DNA from 3 places in the Micromonospora sp. WMMD967 genome. Region 2 is predicted to be linked to each of the others. Evidence: riboswitches for the same ligand, from Rfam matches in the RefSeq annotation. Region 2 holds a riboswitch; each other region holds the start of a gene.
What was found. A riboswitch is a leader RNA that binds a small molecule or an ion and turns the genes downstream of it on or off. The one in region 2 is predicted to bind cobalamin.
Positions count from the first base shown of each region.

Region 1: another riboswitch for cobalamin. It lies ahead of cobN (cobaltochelatase subunit CobN); the one in region 2 lies ahead of O7631_RS19980 (CbtB-domain containing protein).
Region 3: another riboswitch for cobalamin. It lies ahead of O7631_RS17970 (peptidase); the one in region 2 lies ahead of O7631_RS19980 (CbtB-domain containing protein).

Region 1 covers NZ_JARUBK010000001.1:5,186,035-5,192,838, forward strand. Annotated here, with positions in the region: gene cobN (cobaltochelatase subunit CobN) at 1-2,002, opposite strand, end outside; cobalamin riboswitch at 2,285-2,414, opposite strand; gene O7631_RS23515 (MBL fold metallo-hydrolase) at 2,758-3,474, shown strand; gene O7631_RS23520 (hypothetical protein) at 3,486-3,821, opposite strand; gene O7631_RS23525 (RNA polymerase sigma factor) at 4,070-4,525, shown strand; gene O7631_RS23530 (hypothetical protein) at 4,518-5,228, shown strand; gene O7631_RS23535 (hypothetical protein) at 5,554-6,060, shown strand; gene O7631_RS23540 (hypothetical protein) at 6,249-6,773, shown strand.
Region 2 covers NZ_JARUBK010000001.1:4,467,706-4,474,509, forward strand. Annotated here, with positions in the region: gene O7631_RS19960 (histidine kinase) at 1-117, shown strand, start outside; gene O7631_RS19965 (response regulator transcription factor) at 122-760, shown strand; gene O7631_RS19970 (histidine phosphatase family protein) at 812-1,396, opposite strand; gene O7631_RS19975 (CbtA family protein) at 1,393-2,166, opposite strand; gene O7631_RS19980 (CbtB-domain containing protein) at 2,157-2,360, opposite strand; cobalamin riboswitch at 2,395-2,550, opposite strand; gene O7631_RS19985 (amidohydrolase family protein) at 2,810-3,688, shown strand; gene O7631_RS19990 (ABC transporter permease) at 4,201-5,208, shown strand; gene O7631_RS19995 (ABC transporter substrate-binding protein) at 5,249-6,304, shown strand; gene O7631_RS20000 (ATP-binding cassette domain-containing protein) at 6,304-6,804, shown strand, end outside.
Region 3 covers NZ_JARUBK010000001.1:3,887,156-3,893,959, reverse strand. Annotated here, with positions in the region: gene alaS (alanine--tRNA ligase) at 1-1,899, opposite strand, end outside; gene def (peptide deformylase) at 1,951-2,505, shown strand; gene tsaD (tRNA (adenosine(37)-N6)-threonylcarbamoyltransferase complex transferase subunit TsaD) at 2,502-3,539, shown strand; cobalamin riboswitch at 3,626-3,777, shown strand; gene O7631_RS17970 (peptidase) at 3,865-4,914, shown strand; gene O7631_RS17965 (hypothetical protein) at 4,944-5,396, shown strand; cobalamin riboswitch at 5,506-5,723, shown strand; gene metE (5-methyltetrahydropteroyltriglutamate--homocysteine S-methyltransferase) at 5,842-6,804, shown strand, end outside.

The sequences.
Region 1 (6,804 bases), 720 kb from region 2:
CCCCGGTGGGCGCGTCGGCGAGGATGTGCAGACCGTCGCGGATCTGCACGTCCTTGACCTCGCACAGGTACCCGTCGAGGTGCAGCACGAAGTCGTCGAAGTCGTCCGCGTCGGGCATCGCCTCGGCGTGCAGGTCGTGGTGCAGTTCGGCCGCGCGCACCAGGTCCCAGATCTGTGCCCGGACGGTGGGCACCTTGGCCGGGTCGAGGGCCTGCACGGTGGCGTACTCGTCGAGCAGTTGTTCCAGTTTGGCCAGTTCGCCGTAGGTCTCAGCGCGGGCCATCGGCGGCACCAGGTGGTCGATGACGACGGCGTGCGCCCGCCGCTTGGCCTGGGTGCCCTCGCCGGGGTCGTTGACGATGAACGGGTAGACCAGCGGCAGGTCACCGAGGACCGTGTCGGGCGCGCAGTCGGCGGCCAGACCGAGGCCCTTGCCGGGCAACCACTCCAGGGTGCCGTGTTTGCCCAGGTGCACCACGGCGTCCGCGTCGAAGCCGCCGTCGGTGGCCGGCGTGGCCAACCAGCGGTACGCGGCCAGGTAGTGATGGCTGGGCGGCAGGTCCGGGTCGTGGTAGATGGCGATCGGGTTCTCCCCGAAGCCGCGCGGCGGCTGGATCAGCAGCACGACGTTGCCGAAGCGCAGACCGGCGAGCACGATGTCCCCGCCGTCGGTGTACAGCTCGCCGGGCGGCTCACCCCAGTGCTCCCGCATCCGCTCGCGCAGCTCGGCCGGGACCTGGTCGAACCACCGCCGGTACGTGTTCCCCGGTATCCGGGCCTCGGCGGCGGCCAACTGCTCCGGGGTGAGCCACTCCACGTCGTGCCCACCGGCGGCGATCAGCGCGTGGATCAACGCGTCCCCGTCGGCGGGCGGCGGTGCGTCGCCCAGGTCGTAGCCGTCCTCGGCCAGCGCGGCGAGCAACCGGACCGCCGAGACCGGGGTGTCCAGCCCGACGGCGTTGCCGACCCGGGAGTGCTTGGTGGGGTACGAGCTGAGCACCACGGCCACCCGCTTGTCCGGGTTGGGGAGGTACCGCAGTCGGGCATGGCGCACCGCGATCCCGGCGACCCGGGCGGCCCGCTCGGGATCGGCGGCGTAGACCGACAGCCCGTCGGAGTCGATCTGCTTGAACGAGAACGGCACGGTGATGATCCGGCCGTCGAACTCCGGGATGGCCACCTGCATCGCCGCGTCCAACGGGGACAGTCCGGCGTCGCTGTCGGCCCACTGCTTACGGGTGCTGGTCAGGCAGAGCGCCTGGATGATCGGCACGTCCAGGGCGGCCAGGGCGCCGACGTCCCAGGCGTCCTCGTCGCCACCGCCGGAGGCGTCCGCGGCGACCGCGCCGCCCGCCGCGAGGACGGTGACCAGCAGGGCGTCGCAGCGGGCGAAGAGCCCGAGCGGGCCGGACCCCGTGGTCAGCCCCCGCAACGAGCCGCAGAAGATCGGCAGCGGGTTGCCGCCGGCCTCGCGGACCGCCTCCGCGAGCACGTCGACGAAGCCGGTGTTACCGGCGAGGGCGTGCGCCCGGTAGAAGACGATCCCGACGGTGGGCTGCTCCGGATTCGTCGGGTACTCACGGTGCACGCCGTACGCCGGGGTGGGTGTGGGCGGGTCGAACCCCTCGCCGGTGAGCAGCACCGTGTCGGAGAGGAACCGGGCCAGCTGCCCGAGGTTGTCCGGCCCGCCCTCGACCAGGTACGCGAGCGCCTGGGTGACGACCCCGGACGGCACCGTGGAGATGGCCATCAGCTCCGCGTCGGGCAGCGCCTCACCGCCGAGCACGACAGTCGGCACGCCGGTGGCGAGCACCGCCGCGAGGCCGTCCGGCCAGGCCTGACGGCCGCCGAGCAGGCGTACGACGACGAGGTTGACGTCGTCGAGCAGGGCGGGTACCTCGTCGGCGGCGACCCGGGCGGGGTTGGCCAGCCGGTAGTCGGCGCCGCTGGCGCGGGCGGCGAGCAGGTCGGTGTCGGCGGTGGACAGCAGCAGGATGCGCACGGCGGGCTCCGGGGAGTGACGCCCCGGCCACCACGAGGGTGACCGCGACGATGCGGGTGGGTGCGGCGTCAGCCGGTACGACGGCGGGGCGAACGGCTCGCGGGCGCGAGCGGCGGGGCCGGTCGGCGGCGGGCGGCGCTCAGCTCAGCGGGGCGTGACCGGTCGCGGGGGCGGTGAATCGCCCACCGTGCGAGCCATGACGAAGTTCGTCGATGAATGAGACGCCGTGCGTCATCGGGTCCTCCTCGGGTGTCCACGCCCTGGGGTACGTCCCGACGGCCGAAGTATCCTGGCTTCCGGATCGACGCTCTCCCCCGGCCTTCCAACCGCAGACACACGGCCGTGGCGCACGAGGGGGGATCACTCCCCGGTGACAGTGGCGGGACCGCGTCGGAATCGCACCGACTTCCTTCACTGCCGTCAGGCCGCGAATGCTGCCACACCCTTGCGCTGCGGGTCAACGCCGCTCCGACCCGGCCCGACGGCCGCCATCCATCGAACTTCAGCGATTCGACGCGACGACGGATGCACGCTGTCGCAATGCCCCGGATAAATGCCCCGGGCCCTTTGCTCTGCATACCTATCCGCACCAGACACGGACCGTTACCGGTGCCTCCAGGTATGCAGAGCAAAGGATGGCTGGACCTACTCTGGCCTGCGCCGATCGTCCGTCGGGACGGTGCCGGGCGGCACCGTCCCCTACGATCGGCGCACGCCGCAGCAGCGTCCACGATCAATTCCGGAGGTCGATCACCATGGTCGCCCCACAGTTCCACCACCTGGCCGGCCGTGTCTGGATCTGTCCGGGCGATCCCGACCCGGAGGCCGTCCAGGCCGGCGTCGCCGTCGTGGTCGACGAGCGCGGCAGTGTGATGATCGACGCCGGGCAGAGCCCCACGCACGCCCGCGAGATCCAAGTCGCGCTCGCCGCCGCCGGGCTACCGCAGCCACGCTGGCTCGTCTACACCCACCACCACTGGGACCACGTCTGGGGAGCCTGCGCCTGGCCCGGTGTCGAGATCGTCGGGCACGAGACGGCCGTGCCGCTGCTGCAGGCCGAGGCCGGCCGGCCCTGGAGCCACCACTACCTGGACGAGCAGGTACGCGCCGACCCGCGCCTCGGCCCGAGCTTCCGGGCGCGGGCACGGGCGGTGAACTCCTGGGACGACTTCACGGTCCTCCCACCGACCCGGACCTTCACCGACGCCGACGAGTTGCCGGTCGGCGTGGGGCTACGGCACGTCGGAGGTGGTCACGCCCCGGATTCGACAGTCGTCCTGGTGCCCGACTCGGGTGTCATGGTGTTGGGCGACTGCTTCTACCCGCCGCCGGCCCACCTGCGCCGACCCGGGGACGGCCTCGACCTGGGCCTGGTCCGACGACTGCTCGCCGACGACTACCACTGGTACGTCTCCAGCCACGCCGAGCCGATGACCGCCGTACAGGCCCGCTCAGCCGTCGAGGACGCCTGAGCAGGCGAGTCTCACCGGGCGTGGCGTTCCGGGTGGGCGCGGTTCCACACCCGCATCCGTTCCGGGTAGCCGGTGCGGGCGGCCTCGTACAGCGGCACCGCGTGCTTGCGGGCGATGGTCCCCGCCGCCCGGGGCGTACCGGTGCGCCGTCGGATCCACTCACCGTCGTGGGCGATCACCACCACCGTGGTGTCCGTCGCCGTGGTCTCCGGCTCCAGGTAGAACTCCACGCCCCGCCGGCTGGCGACGAACGCCTCCAGCGCCGCGAGGTCCTCGCGGGTCGCCTCCCGGTCCAGCTTCGTCGGGGTCGTCTCGGCACCCCGTGCCCGGCGATTGAACCAGCTCATGACCAGCCCCTCTCCTCGACACCTCCCCCCAGTGCACCACCGAATCCTGGCAATACGCTGCACGCCGGGTGGGAGCAACCTGACCCGCGCCGGATGGAACCCGCGACGCGTGGGCGGTGTCATGAGTGTGATCCGAACGGAGGCCTCCCCTGGACGACGACACTCTCGTCACCCGCGCTCGGGCCGGTGACCTGGAGGCGTACGACCTCCTGGTCGCCCGGCACACCGCGTCCGCGTACCGGACGGCGGTGCTGCTCGGCGCCGGTTCGGACTCCGAGGACGTCACGCAGGAGGCGTTCGTGAAGGCGTACCGCAAGCTGTCCCGCTACCGGGGCGATTCGTCCTTCCGCTCGTGGTTGCTCGCGATCGTCGCCAACGAGACCCGCAACCTGCACCGGTCCCGGGGCCGGCGGGACGGGCTGGTCCTGCGGGCGGCGGCGGCCGACCCGACGTCGGAGATCGCCGAGGACGGGGCGGTCGGCGCGGTCCTCGCCGGGGAGCGCCGGGAGGCGCTGGTCGGGGCCCTGCGGCAACTGCCGGTACGGGACCGCGAGGTGATCGTCTGTCGGTACTTCCTCGATCTCACCGAGGAGGAGACGGTGGCGGCACTGGGCTGGCCCCGGGGGACAGTGAAGTCGCGCACCTCCCGTGCGTTGGCGAAACTCCGCGGTCTCCTCGAGCGGGAGGAGGTCCGGCATGGGTGACCTCGAACGGGAGTTGCGCGACCTGTCCGCCTGGTTGGAGACACCCGAGCCGCCCGACGTGACCGCCCGTGTCCGCGTACGACTCGACAGGCCCGTGCGCCGGTGGCGTCCGCTCGCCGCGGCGGCGCTGGTCGCCCTCCTGGTCGCGTTGGTGCCGCCGACGCGCGCCGCCGTCGCGGACGCCGTTGCCGGGCTGCTGCGGTTCGCCGGTGTCAGCATCGCCACCTCGTCCGCCCCGTCGCCGGCCGTCGGCATCCCGTCGCCGTTGCCCGCGCAGCGGACCGTCGCCCTGGACGAGGCGCAGCGGGCGGTGCGGTTCCCGATCCGGCTACCGGCGTCGTTGGGTCCGCCCGAGCAGGTGCTGGTCGCCGATCCCGACCCTTCGGGTGTCTGCCGGGTGGCGACGCTGCTCTACGACGGGGGCGCGCTGCGCATCGACGCGTTCGACGGTCGCCTCAACCTGGCCTTCCACAAGGAGGTCACCCCGCCGGGGGCGGAGTGGACGCAGGTCGACGGCGACTTCGCGGTCTGGGTCGACCGACCACACGTGTTGTCGTACGTGGACCGGGCGGGCGAGGTCCACGAGGAGACCGCCCGACTCGCCGCCTCGACGCTGATCTGGCGGGACGCCGACGTGAGCTACCGGCTCGAAGGGTCCCTCAGCAAGGCCGAGGCGATCGAGATCGCCCGCTCACTGCGTTAGGGGCGTCGTCGACCGTTTATCGCGGCACGGTCAGTGAGGCACGCCGGCCGGGAACTCCTCGACCCCCAGCACCCGCAGCAGCTCGAGCTTCTCCCGGGACTCGGCGTCGGCCGGCGTCAGCACCAGCAGCGGCCGTGCCGAAGGGTGCCGCGCGTGGTGACCGTTACCCGGCGGCGTTCATGTCGAGCCTCGGCGTCGGCAACTAGCGCCTCGTCACGCACGGGTGGTGCACCACCGGGCAACGACGACGCAGTAGGAACCCGGGAGGCCCGGGCGGTGTCGGAAAGACGTGACGAGTCGTCGACGGGTACCGGAAGGGGTCGAGATGGTTTCCTGGGGCAGATTGACGCTGGCATTCTCGATGGTCCTGCTGGCGGGGTGCACCACCGCGACCAGCGGCGCGGCGCCGACGGCGGGTGCCGCCACCACCGTTAGCGCCCCCACTGCCTGCGCGGCGCGGGTCGAGACGGGGTCGCTGCCGGACTGGGCGGACGCCGGTTTCAGCGGTGACGCCCGCGTCCCGCACGTCTTCGGCGCGAAGGGCGACATCGTGGCGGTGCTGTTCGCTCACCCGCTGCGGCAGCACCGCGAGGACGGGTCGAACAACAAGATCCTGTGGGTGGCCCAGGCCTCCACGACGTCCGCTGACCCCACCGCGCCCGCGACCCTGGTGATCACCGCGACGCTGGACGGCACCGACACCACCGTCACCCGGGAGGTCGCCGGCGGTCCGGGTCCGTCGATCATCGACGTGCCCCAGGCTGGTTGCTGGCGCCTCGACCTGCGCTGGTCCGGGCACACCGACACGATGGACCTGGTCTACGCGCCCTGAGCGCACGGCCCGCCTGGTGCTGCAACGGCACTCGGTCAGGGGGAGCCGTGTCGTCGGTAGTGGCAGGTGCGGGGCTCGGTGTCGGCGTGTGACCAGCATACGAGCGCAGCACACTCTGCCGCATTCTCGACACAGCTACTGCCGAGTCGCAGGATTCGCGAGGTACCCCGCGTCAGTACCGTCCGGGTATGGAGCTGACCACGCAAGCCGACAGGCAGGCTCAGATCGTCGCCCTGGCTCGACCTGCGGTCGCCCGACTAGCACCTGAGGAACTGCCGCTGCTGGAAGCCACCGTAGCGGCGAGTCAGCGGCGGACGCACGGGCGGCGCGTCAGCCGCAGTGAGGAGATGCTGGGTTTCGGCTGGGACGAGTCGACCTCGGTTCTGACGTTCGCGGCGATCGGCGCGGCGCAGGCGGTTCTGGTGTTCGTCGGCGAGCAGGCCGGTGAGGTGTTGCGTGAGGAGGTGTCCACTGCCGCCCGGAAACGCGTTCGCCGGTGGTTCACCCGGCGCGCTCACAAGAAGGCCGGCCAGCCCGGTGACCCAGTGGCCATTGTTCTGAATGATGAAGAGCTCCGACGGGTCAGGCGGGTCGCGCGGGCTACCGCGCGAGACTTCGGCCTGGACCGAGGAGATGCCGACATCCTGGCGGACGCCATCGTGGGTCGGCTAGGTCTGCCGCTCAACAACGATCCGCCGTCCGAGGAGGCGTGACCGGGGTCGGATCGCCGCACATCGCCACGCG
Region 2 (6,804 bases):
GAGCGCGTTCACCTGATCGGCGGAAAACTGACCTCGGGCCCCACAGCCGATGGTGGATTCAGCCTGGTTGCCGAGCTACCGATCGCACCGGGAAAGGACCATGACCTCACCGACTAAGACGTTGATCGTCGACGACGAATGGATGGTGCGTTCGACGCTGCGCACCATCCTCGACGCGGCCCCGGACATCACGGTGGTGGGAGAGGCGTCCGACGGAGCCGAAGCGGTCGAGTTCGCCCGGACGCGCCGGCCCGACGTCGTCCTCATGGACATCCGCATGCCGCGGACCGACGGGCTGACCGCGATCGAGCGGATCGCGCGGCTCGATCGGCCACCACACGTCGTCGTGCTCACCACGTTCGATCTCGACGAGTACGTGCACACCGCGCTTCGCTACGGCGCCGTCGGCTTCCTGCTCAAGGATGCCTCCGCCGAGGACATGCTCAACGCGGTGCGCAGCGCGGCGCGCGGTGACGCGATGATCTCCCCGAGGGTTACCCGCAGGCTGCTTCGACAGTTCTCCGGCCCGACAACTGATCGGCGCAGCAATGCCGAACAACGACTCGCGGTGCTTACCGAAAGGGAGCGGGAAGTCCTGGTAGCCGTCGGCGGCGGCTTGTCCAACACCGCGATCGCGGCCACGCTCTTCATGAGCGAGGCGACGGTGAAGACGCACGTCAGCCGGATTCTGGCGAAGCTGGGCCTGACAAACCGGGTCCAGGCAGCAATTCTCGCCTACCAGGCCGGGGTGCTGGACTGACCGCAACCCGCCAGCCCCGACGGCAGGGGCCAGCAGGGTGGCGGCGTGACCTCAGTCCGCTCGCGGCGCGGTCAGTCGTAGGTGCCAGCGGCTGCCCTGGCTGGTGAGCCGGACCACGGCCAACGGCTCCACGTCCACCTGCCGGTACGTCGCCAACGGCAGGCCCAGGGCGTGCACGACCGCAACCCGGATCACCAGCGGGTGCGTGATCGCGGTGATTCGGCGGTCGGCGCCGCGTTGCCCGTCCAACCAGGCACCGACCCGGTCGCGCACCGCAGCGACGGACTCGCCGCCGTGCGGTGCGGACTCCTCCGGTTCGGACATCCACTGGTGCAGCGCCTGCGGCTGCTCGACGGCGACCTCCTCGACCGACCGTCCGGTCCAGTCGCCGTAGTCGCAGTCCGCCAACGCCGCCTCGATGGTGGGCAGCAGACCGAGTGCGTCGGCGGTATCGGTAGCCGCTGCGGCGGGACTGGACACGCAGGCGTCGTCGACGCCCAGGTGCCCACGTCCGGCCAGGGCGAGGGCGGCACGCAGACCGCCCTCGTCCAAGCCGTCGTCCGAACCGCCGAAGCGGGCCCGACGCAGGGCGGTGGTGTGCGCGTGGGCGACCAGCCGGAGGCTGGTGGCGGTCACGTGCCCGGAAGTGCAGCGGCGGCCCGGCGACGCCGGTCGTGGTGCATCAGGGCCGCGAACAGCAGGCCGATCCCGGTCCAGAGCACCACCTGGGTGCCGAGGGAGGCCAGCCGGAAGTCCCACAACAGCGTCGCGGGGAAGTCGGCGGGGACCTCCTGGAACGACGGAAGCACCACATAGGAGACCACGGTGACCAGCAGGAATCCGCCGACGGCCGCAGCGACGCGTTGCCACAGCGGTGCCTGCGCGCCAACCGATCGGTAGCCCAGCGATCCCGCCCACACCGCCACCAGACCGAGCACCACCATCAGTAGGTAGGTGACGGTGCGTTGGTTGATGGTGGCCGGATCGCCGACCGCCGGCGGGTTCGCCGGGTACTTGAGGAACGGCACGACAACCGCGCCGAGCAGCGCCGCGCCGGCCAGCAGCAGACCCGACCGTCCGTCGTCGTAGGTCCGCCGACGACGCGCCAGCAGGACGTACGCCGTGGCCAGCAGGCCACCCATCGCGGCACCGAACAGGCCGGTGGCCAGGAACAGGCCGCCGCGCTGACCGTTGCGGCTGACCAGGGCATCCTCGTGGTCGTGCGCACCGGTGGCCGGCTCGGCATGCGCCGACGCCGCCTCCTCGATCGCGATGGCCGCGTCGACGTGCGGCTCGCCGGCGACATAGGCGAACGTCCCGGCGAGCAGACCGGCGATCAGACCGGCGAGCAGGCCGCGGACGAGGACGGTGACGAACGGGGGAGCGGTGGTGGCCGTCAGTGGCACGGAACACCCAGCAGGTGCCGGCCGTCGTGCATCAGCTCGTGCAGGTACATGCCACTGCGCGACACCGCGCCCTGGTCGAAGGCGACGAGGTAGGCCAGCAACGCCAGAGCGGCGACGGTCATCAACACCGTCCACAGCAGACGCGTGGTGCCAGCGGGATTCACCAACGGCTGGCTGGACGTGGAACTGGACATGTGCTCACGAACCTCCCCGGGGATGACGCGTCCCCATCGCAAGGCTGCGGACGACCGAGCGTCCTGGCTCGCGGCCCCTCTTGAGGTGTAGGGAACCGCTCACAGTGGCGCGACCGCGCCGGAATCACACCGGCTTCCCTCGCGTCGCCGCAGATAGTGGGTCGACGGTATCGGTGCCGCCTCAGGCGGTCAACCCGGTCCCCGGACGGCGACCCGCCGGCTCGCCGACGTGCGGGTAGCGGCGCATCGTCGCTTCGGTCAGTCGACGGTGTTCGCCCGGCCGGAGTGCTGGGGAGTTCCGGCTGGTGGGCGCGTTCTGCGGCCTGCGACCGGTCTGTTACCGCTAACATGGTCATCCTGCCAGATCGGTCGACGGCACCGGGCCGAGCCGGAGGGCCGACCAGTGGCGGAGCGGGGTGGGTGGACGTGAGCGCGCCGGGTCGGGTCCGATGACGACCGGTGCGGCCGTGCGGCAGTCGGGGATCATCGACGCGCACCATCACCTCTGGGTTCGCGCCCGACACCCGCAACCCTGGATCGACCCGCACACCATGGCCGCGATCGACGACGACTTCACCCCGGTCGATCTCGGCCCGGCTACCCGGGTCGCCGGAGTCACCCAGACCGTCGTCGTGCAGTCCGTCGCCGCCCGGTCGGAGACGCCGGAGCTGTTGGGGATCGCGGCCGACGACCCTCTCATCGCCGGAGTCGTCGGGTGGGTCGACCTCACCGCCGACGATGTCGTCGAGCGCCTGGAGCGACTTCGGGCGGCGCGGGGCGGCGAGCGGCTCGTCGGTATCCGTCATCTGGTCCAGTCCGAGCCCGACCCGGCGTATCTCGACCGCCCCGACGTGCGGAGGGGTGTCGCCGCGGTCGGTGCTGCCGGCCTCGCCTTCGACCTGCTCGTACGCCATCATCAGCTGTCGGCGGCCACCCGGCTCGTCCGTGACCTGCCCCAGGTCCGGTTCGTCCTGGACCACCTCGGTAAGCCACCGCTCGGCAGCGGGGGCCTCGCCGACTGGCCCCGGGACCTGCGGACGCTCGCCGCCGCACCCAACACGACGGCGAAGATCTCCGGCCTGGTGACGGAGGTGAGCGGCAGTTCCTGGACGGTGGCGGACCTGCGGCCGGCCGTCGAGCACGCACTGGACGTGTTCGGGCCGGGCCGGCTGATGTTCGGCTCGGACTGGCCGGTGTGTCTGCTCGCCACCTCGTACACCCGCTGGGTCAGGGTCCTCGGCGACCTGCTGGATCCGCTGACCGACGACGAACGCGCGGCGATCTGGCGACAGACGGCCAGCCGGGAGTACCGGCTCGCGGCGTCGTGACCCGCCGGGAGGCCGTCGGTTGACCGGCCGGGAGTTCGGCGGAGAATGAGGTGCCCGCAACCGCCACCGGGCATAGCATGTTATCGATAACATGCTCGCGATGGCCCGCCGGATCGAGCCGGTGGGTCACCCTAGGGTGCGGGGTGCGCATGGTCGTCGGGGCCGGACCTGCCGATCCAGTGTGGACTCCTGCCGGTTCGGTGTCCCGTGACCAACCGTCGACAGAGGTCGCCGCGACGCTCGGCCGCACTTGTGCCGATTTGATCAGACGTATGTGCGGGGCGGCTCTGGTAACGATGTCAAAACATGGTTGTAAGACCTTGGCAATCCACGGGGGTGCATGGCATGGTAACGGCTGATCAAGGGAAACATCTGACCTATCGTGACGGTGCGGCAGGTCGACGCCAAGTTCTCTCCTCCGTGGGGAGGCTCGGTCGCTCATAGGTGCTCGGCGCGACGGCGGGTCCTTCCGTCGAGTGCCGGCCCCACACATGGGGAGGTCAGGTCCGACGATGAGTACCGCCGAGGCATCCGCCGGCACGCAGCGCGGCGACATCGGTGACTGGCTCCGGGAACGGATCTCCCACGCCGTCTCCGAGTTCACCGCCGCCACCGCGTTGGTCGTCCTGTTCGTCGCGCTGACCTTCGCGAGTCCCTACTTCCTGACGGCGGACAACCTCTTCAACATCGGGGCCCAGACGGCGGTGATCGCCATCATCGCCACGGCGCAGACCATGGTCATCATCACCAAGGGCATCGACCTTTCGGTCGGGTCGGTGGCCGCGCTCGCCGGCGTGCTGGGAGCGATGACAGTCCGCGACCTCGGCTTCTCCCTCCTGGCGGCCACGGCGGTCGCGATCGGCGTCGGCGCGCTGGCCGGGCTGTTGAACGGTCTGCTGGTGACGGCCGCCCGGATTCCACCGTTCATCGCGACGCTGGGAACGATGTCCGTCGGCCGTGGTCTGGTCTTCATCATCACCGGCGCGGTCGGCGTCTACGGCCTGCCCCGGTCGTTCCAACTGCTCGGCAACGGCGAGATCATCGGCATTCCGTTCGCCGTCGTGATCACCGTCCTGGTCGCCGTCGGGGTCGCCTTCCTGCTCTCCCAGACCCGCTTCGGCCAGTACACCTACGCGATGGGCTCCAACCTGGAGGCCGCGCGTCGCTCCGGCATCCGGGTGGGCCGTCACCTGACCGGGGTGTACGTGCTGGCGGGTGTGCTGGTCGGGCTCGGCGGCATGATCGCCGCCTCCCGGGTCAACTCCGGCCAGCCCAACTACGGGATCTCGCTGGAGCTCGACGTCATCGCCGCCGCGGTCATCGGCGGAGCCAGCCTGTTCGGGGGGCAGGGCCGCATCGTCGGGACGATCATCGGCGCCTTCCTCATCGCCCTGGTCCGTAACGGGGCCGTCCTGCTCGACATCAGCATCCACTACCAGCAGGTGATCGTCGGCCTGATCATCTGGGCCGCCGTCTACTTCGACCAGTACCGCCGCCGGCGGCTGGAATCGCGGGGTTGACATGCCATTCCACGAGTCCGAACGAGGAAGGACACCCACCATGGCACACACCACCACCAGTCGACCGGCGCGCACGCGTCTCCTCCGTGCCCAGGCCATCCTGGCCGCGGTCGCGGCCACCGCCCTGCTCAGCGCCTGCGGCGGCGTCGAGGTCCGGGACGGCGGCGACGACGGCGCGAGCAAGGACGCGAGCGGGCCGCTGAAGCTCGCCGTCGTACCGAAGGCCGTCGGCGCCGACTACTGGAACACGGTGAAGGCGGGCGCGGAGTGCGCCGCGCAGCGCGCCGGGGACGTCACCGTCCAGTGGGACGGGGTGACCGCCGAGACCGACGTCGAGGGCCAGGTCAATCTGATCCAGAACTTCGTCACCAAGAAGGTCGACGGCATCGTCTACGCGGCGACCGACTCCAGCGCCCTGGCGCCCGCCACCGACCAGGCGCTGGCCGCCAAGATCCCCGTCGCGATGATCGACTCCGGCACCAGCCCGCAGCCGTCGAGCGTTCCGCTGTTCGCCACCGACAACCGCGCCTCGGCGACCGAGGCGGCGAAGCTGCTCGCCAAGGAGTTGGGCCCCGGCAACCACGACGTGGCCCTGGTCGAGTTTCAGCCCGGATCACAGACCAACACCGAGCGGGTCGACGGCTTCAAGGCCGGCCTCGCCCAGTTCCCCAACCTGAAGCTGGTCGGCCAACAGCCCAGCAAGAGCGACGTCAACGAGGCGCGGCGGGTCACCGAGAACATCCTCACCGCCAACCCCAACCTCAAGGGCATCTTCGCGGCCAACGAGCCGAGCGTGCTCGGCGCCGCCCAGGCCATCCAGGCGGCGGGCAAGTCGGGCAAGATCGTCATCATCGGGTGGGACGCCGCCCCGGACGAGGTGGCCGGGCTGCGCAGCGGTCAGATCTCGGCCCTGGTCGTGCAGAACCCGTTCAAGATGGGCTACTTCGGCGTCGACAAGATGGTCAAGCACCTCCGGGACAAGGCACCCCTCGCGTCCGCCGACACCGGCGTCACGTTCGTCACCAAGGAGAACATCGACACGGCGGAGATCAAGGCGGTGCTCGAGCCCAGCTGCGCCAACCCTCCGGTGCAGTGATGGGAACGACTCCGACGGCCACCGCCGACACCGACGAACTGCCGTCCGGCGGGGAACCGCCGGTCCTGGAAGCTCGCGGCATCGTCAAACGGTTCGGACACGTCGAGGCGCTGCGGGGCGCCGACTTCACCGTCCACCGAGGCGAGGTCGTCGCGCTGATCGGCGACAACGGCGCCGGGAAGAGCACTCTGATCAAGACGCTCTCCGGTGTGCACCCACCGGACGAGGGCGAGATCCTCGTGGGCGGCCGCCCGGTGCAGTTCTCGACCCCGGTCGACGCCCGGCGCGCGGGGGTGGAGACCGTCTACCAGGATCTGGCCGTCGCCGACGACCTCAGCGTGGCCGCCAACCTGTATCTCGGGAGGGAGATCCTCCGCTCCGGACCACTCGGTCGGCTGGGCCTGCTGGACAAGCGCGCCATGCGGCAGGGCGCGGCAGCGGCCCTGGACGAACTCGGTGTGCGGATCCCCCGGGTCACCACCCCGATCGCCATGTTGTCC
Region 3 (6,804 bases), 580 kb from region 2:
GGCCACGTCCTCCACCTCGCTGCGGGTGGCCGGCGACAGGCCGCTCGGCGAGGCGAAGTCAAGCCGCAGGTAGCCGGGGCGGTTGAACGATCCGGACTGCAACGCGCTCGGCCCGAGAACCTGCCGCAGGGCCGCGTGCACGACGTGCGTGCCGGAGTGAGCCTGACGGGCGCCGAGTCGCCACTGCGGGTCGACCGCCGCGTGGATCCGGTCGCCGACAGCGAGGGTGCCGCCGGTGATCCGGACCTGGTGGACGACGAGGCCCTTGATCGGCCGTTGCACGTCGAGCACGTCAGCGCGGACGCTGTCGCCGGTGAAGGTGCCGGCATCGGCGTGCTGGCCGCCGGACTCGGCGTAGAACGGGGTCCGGTCGAGGAACACCCCGACGATCTCACCCAGCTCGGCGACCGGGGTGGGCACGCCGTCGCTGCCGAGGAGCCCGAGGACTGTCGAGTCGGTGTCGAGGCTCTGGTACGCCTGCCAGTCCGTCGGCCCGTGCTCGTCGAGCACTCTGCGGTAGGCGGACAGGTCCACGTGGCCGGTCTTGCGGGCCTGCGCGTCAGCCTTCGCCCGGGTGCGCTGGTCCGCCATCAACCGACGGAAACCCTCGTCGTCGACGGTGAGGCCCTGCTCCGCGGCGATCTCCAGGGTCAGGTCGATCGGGAAGCCGTACGTGTCGTGCAACTGGAACGCCTTCGCACCGGACAGCGAGCTGCCACCCGCCGTGCGGGTCTCCGCGATCGCGGTGTCCAGGATCGTCGTACCCGCCCGCAGGGTGGACAGGAACGCCTCCTCCTCCGCGTACGCGTAGTCCGCGATCCGGTCGAAGTCGGTCGCCAGCTCCGGGTACGACGGGGCCATGCAGTCGCGCGCCACCGGCAGCAACTCGGGCAGCGCCCGGTCCTGCCAGCCCAGCAACCGGATCGACCGGATCGCCCGGCGCATGATCCGCCGCAGCACGTACCCACGGCCCTCGTTCGACGGGGTCACCCCGTCGCCGATCAGCATCAACGCCGTGCGCACGTGGTCCGCGATCACCCGCAACCGCACGTCGTCCGGGTGCGACTCACTCGCCACGTGACCCGAGTGCGCGCCGTACCGCTTGCCGGTCAGCTCCGCCGCCCGGGCCAGGATCGGCCGGACCTCGTCGATCTCGTACAGGTTGTCGACACCCTGCAGGATCGACGCCATCCGCTCCAGGCCCATGCCCGTGTCGATGTTCTTCGCCGGCAGGTCACCCAGGATCGGGTAGTCCTCCTTGGTCGTGCCCGGACCCCGCTCGAACTGCATGAACACGAGGTTCCAGAACTCCATGTAGCGGTCCTCGTCGACCGCCGGGCCACCCTCACGGCCGTACTCCGGACCCCGGTCGTAGAACAGCTCCGACGACGGACCGCACGGCCCGGGAATGCCCATCGACCAGAAGTTGTCCGCCTTGCCCCGACGCACGATCCGCTCCGCCGGGACCCCGACCGACCGCCAGATCTCGAACGCCTCGTCGTCGTCGAGGTACACCGTCGGCCAGACCCGCTCCGGATCCAACCCGAAACCGCCGTCGGCCTGCGACTTCGTCACCAGCTCCCACGCCAGCGGAATCGCCCCGGCCTTGAAGTAGTCACCGAAGGAGAAGTTGCCATTCATCTGGAAGAACGTGCCGTGCCGACTGGTCTTGCCGACCTCGTCGATGTCCGGGGTCCGAATGCACTTCTGCACGCTGACCACCCGCTGGTACGCAGGCGTCTGCTGACCCAGGAAATACGGCACGAACTGCACCATGCCGGCGTTGACGAACAACAGATTCGGGTCGCTGATGGCGGGCAGCGGAGCGGACGGCACCACAGCGTGACCATTCGCCTCGAAATGCGCGAGGTACCGCCGCTTGATCTCCGCCGTCCGCACCAGACCACTCCCCTACTGCCAAGATTTTGCAATTGCATACTATGGGCAGCTATGGAGAGGCATGTCGGCACCCCACGACCGATCACCCGTTACGGCACCCCGGTCCTGCACCGCCGATGCACCCCGGTGACCGTGTTCGACGACGCGCTCGCCGCACTCGTCGACGACATGTTCGCCAGCATGTACGCCGCCCACGGGGTCGGCCTGGCCGCCAACCAGATCGGCGTCGACGCCCGGATCTTCGTCGTCGACTGCCCCGACGCCACCGACACCCACACCGTCGCCCACGTGATCAACCCGGTGCTGCACCTGCCCGAGCAACGCGACCTGGTCATCGACTCCGAGGGCTGCCTGTCCGTGCCGGGGCAACGCGCCGACCTGGCCCGATCCGCCACCGCCTCCGTCACCGGCGTCGACCTGCGCGGTGAGCCGATCCGCCTGGACGGCACCGGCACCCTCGCCCGGTGCTTCCAGCACGAGGTCGACCACCTCGACGGCCTCGCCTACGTCGATCGACTGCCCGTCAAACTGCGCAAACAGCTCCTCGCGGCCAGCGCCGAACACCCCGGTGTCGGCGCCGGCGTCAACCAGGACGCCGACGCGTGACAGTTGTCCTCGGCATCGAGACGTCCTGCGACGAGACCGGCATCGGGATCGTCGCCGACGGCGTCCTGCTCGGTGACGCTCTCGCCACGAGCATGGACGAACACGCCCGCTTCGGTGGCGTGGTCCCCGAGATCGCCGCCCGCGCGCACCTGCACGCCGTCACCCCCATGGTCGAGCACGCACTGGGCCAGGCCGGGATCGGCTTCGCCGACATCGGCGCGGTCGCCGCCACCGCCGGACCCGGGCTCGCCACCGCCGTCCAGGTCGGCCTGGCCGCCGGCAAGGCGTACGCGCTGAGCCTCGGTGTCCCCCTCTACGGCGTACACCACCTCGCCGGCCACGCGGCCGTCGACGTCCTCGAACACGGGCCGCTGCCGGCCCGCTGCGTCGCCCTGATCGTCTCCGGCGGGCACACCAGCCTGCTGCTGATCGGCGACCTCGCCCGCGACCCGGTCGTGCACCTGGGCGACACCGTCGACGACGCCGCCGGTGAGGCGTTCGACAAGGTGGGCCGCCTGCTCGGCCTGCCCTACCCCGGCGGACCCGTCATCGACCGGGTCGCCCGCGACGGCGACCCGACGGCCATCGCTTTTCCCCGCCCGATGACCGGCCCGCAGGACGCCCCGTACCGGTTCTCGTTCTCCGGGCTCAAGACCGCTGTCGCCCGCTGGGTCGGACACCACGGTGACCGGCCGCTGCCCGTCGCCGACGTCGCCGCGTCGTTTCAGGAGGCCGTCGCCGACACCCTCACCCGCAAGGCTCTCGCCGCCTGCCGCGACTACCAGGCCGACACACTGCTCCTCGTCAGCGGAGTCGCCGCCAACAGCCGGGTCCGCGCCCTCGCCGAAGAACGCTGCTCCGCGGCCGGCATTCACCTGCGGGTGCCGTCGCCACGGCTCTGCACCGACAACGGCGCGATGATCGCCGCCGTCGGAGACCTCCTCGTCCGCGCCGACATCTCCCCCGACCGGCTCGACCTCGGCCCCGACCCGTCCGCCGTCCTTCGTGGGGCGCTGCTGCACGGCCCCCGCTGACCGGCACCAGCCAGCGCAGCGCCCCGCGGGTAGACCCGGCTGTCTGCGCCGACGCTGCCCGTCGGATCACGGACATTGACGGGGAGCCCAGACGTGGGAACACTGTCCGTCACAACTTCATACCTGTGTGCTGACGGGGGAAGTCCGGTCGAAATCCGGCGCTGGCCCGCAACGGTAGGCGGCGACACACGTAGTGACGCCGCGAGCCCGATTACCCGTCAGTCCGCATGACCAGCCTCCCCACCCGTCGTGGCCCACGGGTCGGAGCCGCCCGAACCGGAGTCGGGTCGTCTCGGACCACCGGAGCCCGGAAAGGCGTCGCTTCATGGTCAACCGTCCCCTCCGGCACCGCGCCCGCGTCTTCGTAGGCGCTGCGCTCGCCGCCCTCACGCTGTCCCTGACAGCCGTACCCGCCGCCGCCACCGCGTCGCCGCCGACCCTCAACAAGGTCGATGCCGCCGCCGGCTGGCTCGCCCGCCAACTGGTCGACGGCGAGCGGTTCGAGGTCGTCTACGACGGCATCGCGTATCCCGATCAGGGCCTCACCCTCGATGCGGTGTTCGCCTTCGCCGCAGCCAAGACGGCCGACACGAACGCGGCGAACGCCATGTCGTGGCTCGCCCAACCGGCCGTGATCAGCGGCTACATCGGTGACGGCACCGAGGCGTACGCGGGCGCGACCGCGAAACTCGCTCTGGGTGCCCAGGTCCGCGGCCTCAACCCGGCGACGTTCGGCGGTGTCGATCTGCTCACCCGGCTCAACAGCCTGCTGACGCCTAGCGGCCGGTACTCCGACCGGTCGGCGTACGGCGACTACAGCAACACCTTCACCCAGTCCTTTGCGGTGCTGGCGTTGGACCGGGCCGGAGGCGCACCGTCGTCGGCGGTGACGTTCCTGGCCGCGAGCCGGTGCGCCGACGGTGGTTTCCCGCTGCTCTTTGGGCAGCCGACCTGTGTCAGCGACGTCGACGCGACCGCTCTGGCCGTTCAGGCCCTGCTGGCCGCAGGCCGTCCGTTGGTCGCGGCTTCGGCCGCGCAGTGGCTGGTCTCTGTGCAGGGCGCTGACGGCTCGTTCGCCGCGAACGGCGTGGCCAACGCGAACAGCACCGGGCTCGCCGCCCAGGCGCTCTTCGCCGCCGGTCGGTCGTTGGCCTGGCTACACGCCCGCCAGTTCCTGCTCAGCCTGCAGGTCACCTGCACAGGCACGCCGGCCGATCGCGGCGCCATCGCGTACACCCCCGGCGGATTCGATGCGAGCACCGCCGCCCGGGCCACCGCTCAGGCCGTACCCGGCATCGCAGGCGCCGGGCATGCGACCCTGTCGGCCACCGGCGCTCACGCTGCCGCGCCCGTCCTGGCGTGTGCGCCATGGTGACCCGTCGGCGGGCGACGATGCGCCGACGGATGGCACTGCTGTTAGCGGCCACCGTCGTCAGCGTCGGCCTGGTCGCCGTCGACCCGGTGCCACGTGCCGCGCACGCGGCGGCGTGCGCCCCGGGTGCGGGCGTCACGGTGGTGGTCGACCTCACCGCGTTCGGCCTCGGTGTCCAGACCGGCTGCCGGCTCGGTGACCCGCCGACCGGCCTGGCCGCCTTGCAGGGAGCCGGCTTCGCCGTGACGGGCACCCAACGGTGGGGTCTCGCCTTCGTCTGCCGAATCAACGGCTATCCCACAGCCGCCTCGGAACCGTGCGTCAACACGCCGCCCGCCAGCGCGTACTGGTCGTACTGGCACGCGGCACCCGGCGGCACCTGGTCCTACAGCACCCTCGGCGCGAGCAGCTACAACCCCGCCCAGGGCACCGTCGAAGGATGGCGCTTCGGCTCCGGGCAGGCTCCGTCCATCTCCCCGCCGTAGTCGGCCTTGGCCGGGAGTCCGGGCCTAACCGGACTCCCGGCCCGTCCAACTCTGGGCGACAGGAAGAATCCGCGTGCCGCAGCGGCACCGGGGATCAGCTTCCGGCCGTACGATGGTCGGCAGTGCTGGTTCGCCGCACCGTCACGGTGTGGCGTCGTAAGAGGGAACCCGGTGGGAAACCGGGACTGCCCCGCAGCGGTGAGTGGGAACGACCGCCGTCATACGCACTGGACGCATGAGCGTCTGGGAAGCGACGGCCAGTAGGAGATCGGGTCGCCCCGGTCACGCCCACGAGTCCGAAGACCTGCCCGCACCGCGTACGCGTCCGCGTGCGCCGCCGTCGGCCTCTCGGGAGGGTCAGGGCGAGGCCCGGTCGTCGTCCCGTGCCCTGCCGTGTCCCTCCAGTGTGGTCGGTGGTCGACCTCGAGGGAAGGACACCCATTCCGTGACCGCACCGTTCGGGCTGAGCACCGTGCTCGGCTATCCCCGCATCGGTCCCCACCGCGAACTCAAGCACGCCGTCGAGTCCTACTGGGCGGGCCGGATCGACGCCAACGCTCTTCAGGAAATTGCGGCCAGCCTCCGCGTCGACGTGTGGCGCACGCTGCGCGACGCCGGCCTGGACGCGGTTCCGTCGAACACGTTCTCGTTCTATGACCAGGTGCTCGACACCACCGTTCTGGTCGACGCGGTCCCGGACCGGTTCCGCCGCCTCGGTCTCGGCGACCTGGACACCTACTTCGCCATGGCGCGTGGCACGGAGCGGGAGCCGGCGCTGGAGCTGACGAAGTGGTTCGACACCAACTACCACTACCTGGTTCCGGAGGTCGGCCCCGGCACAGCGTTCACGGCCCGCCCGGATAAGGCGGTGCGGGAGTACGGCGAGGCGAAGGCACTCGGCGTCACCACCAGGCCGGTGCTGGTCGGGCCGGCGACCTACCTCCTGCTGTCCAAGGCCACCGAGGACGCACCGGAAGGGTTCCGGCCCTTCGACCGGCTCGATGACCTCGTCGCGGTCCACGAAGACATCCTCGGCACCCTGGCCGATGCCGGCGTCGAATGGGTTCAGCTCGACGAGCCCGCGTACGCCGCCGACCGCACCCCGCAGGAGATCACCGCGCTGCGCGCCGTATACCGCCGGCTCGGCCTTCTGAAGCACCGGCCACGGTTGTTCGTCGCGTCGTACTTCGGTGACCTCGGCGACGCGTTGCCGGCGCTGTTGGGCACCCCGGTCGAGGCGGTCGGCATCGATCTGGTCGCCGGGCCGGGCAACCTGAACCGCCTCGCCGCCGCCGGCCCGCTACGCGGGAAGACGATCGTCGCTGGACTGGTGGACGGGCGCAACATCTGGCGTACCGACCTTCGCACCGCCACCGCGACCGGTGCCGTACTGACCGCCCTGGCCGAC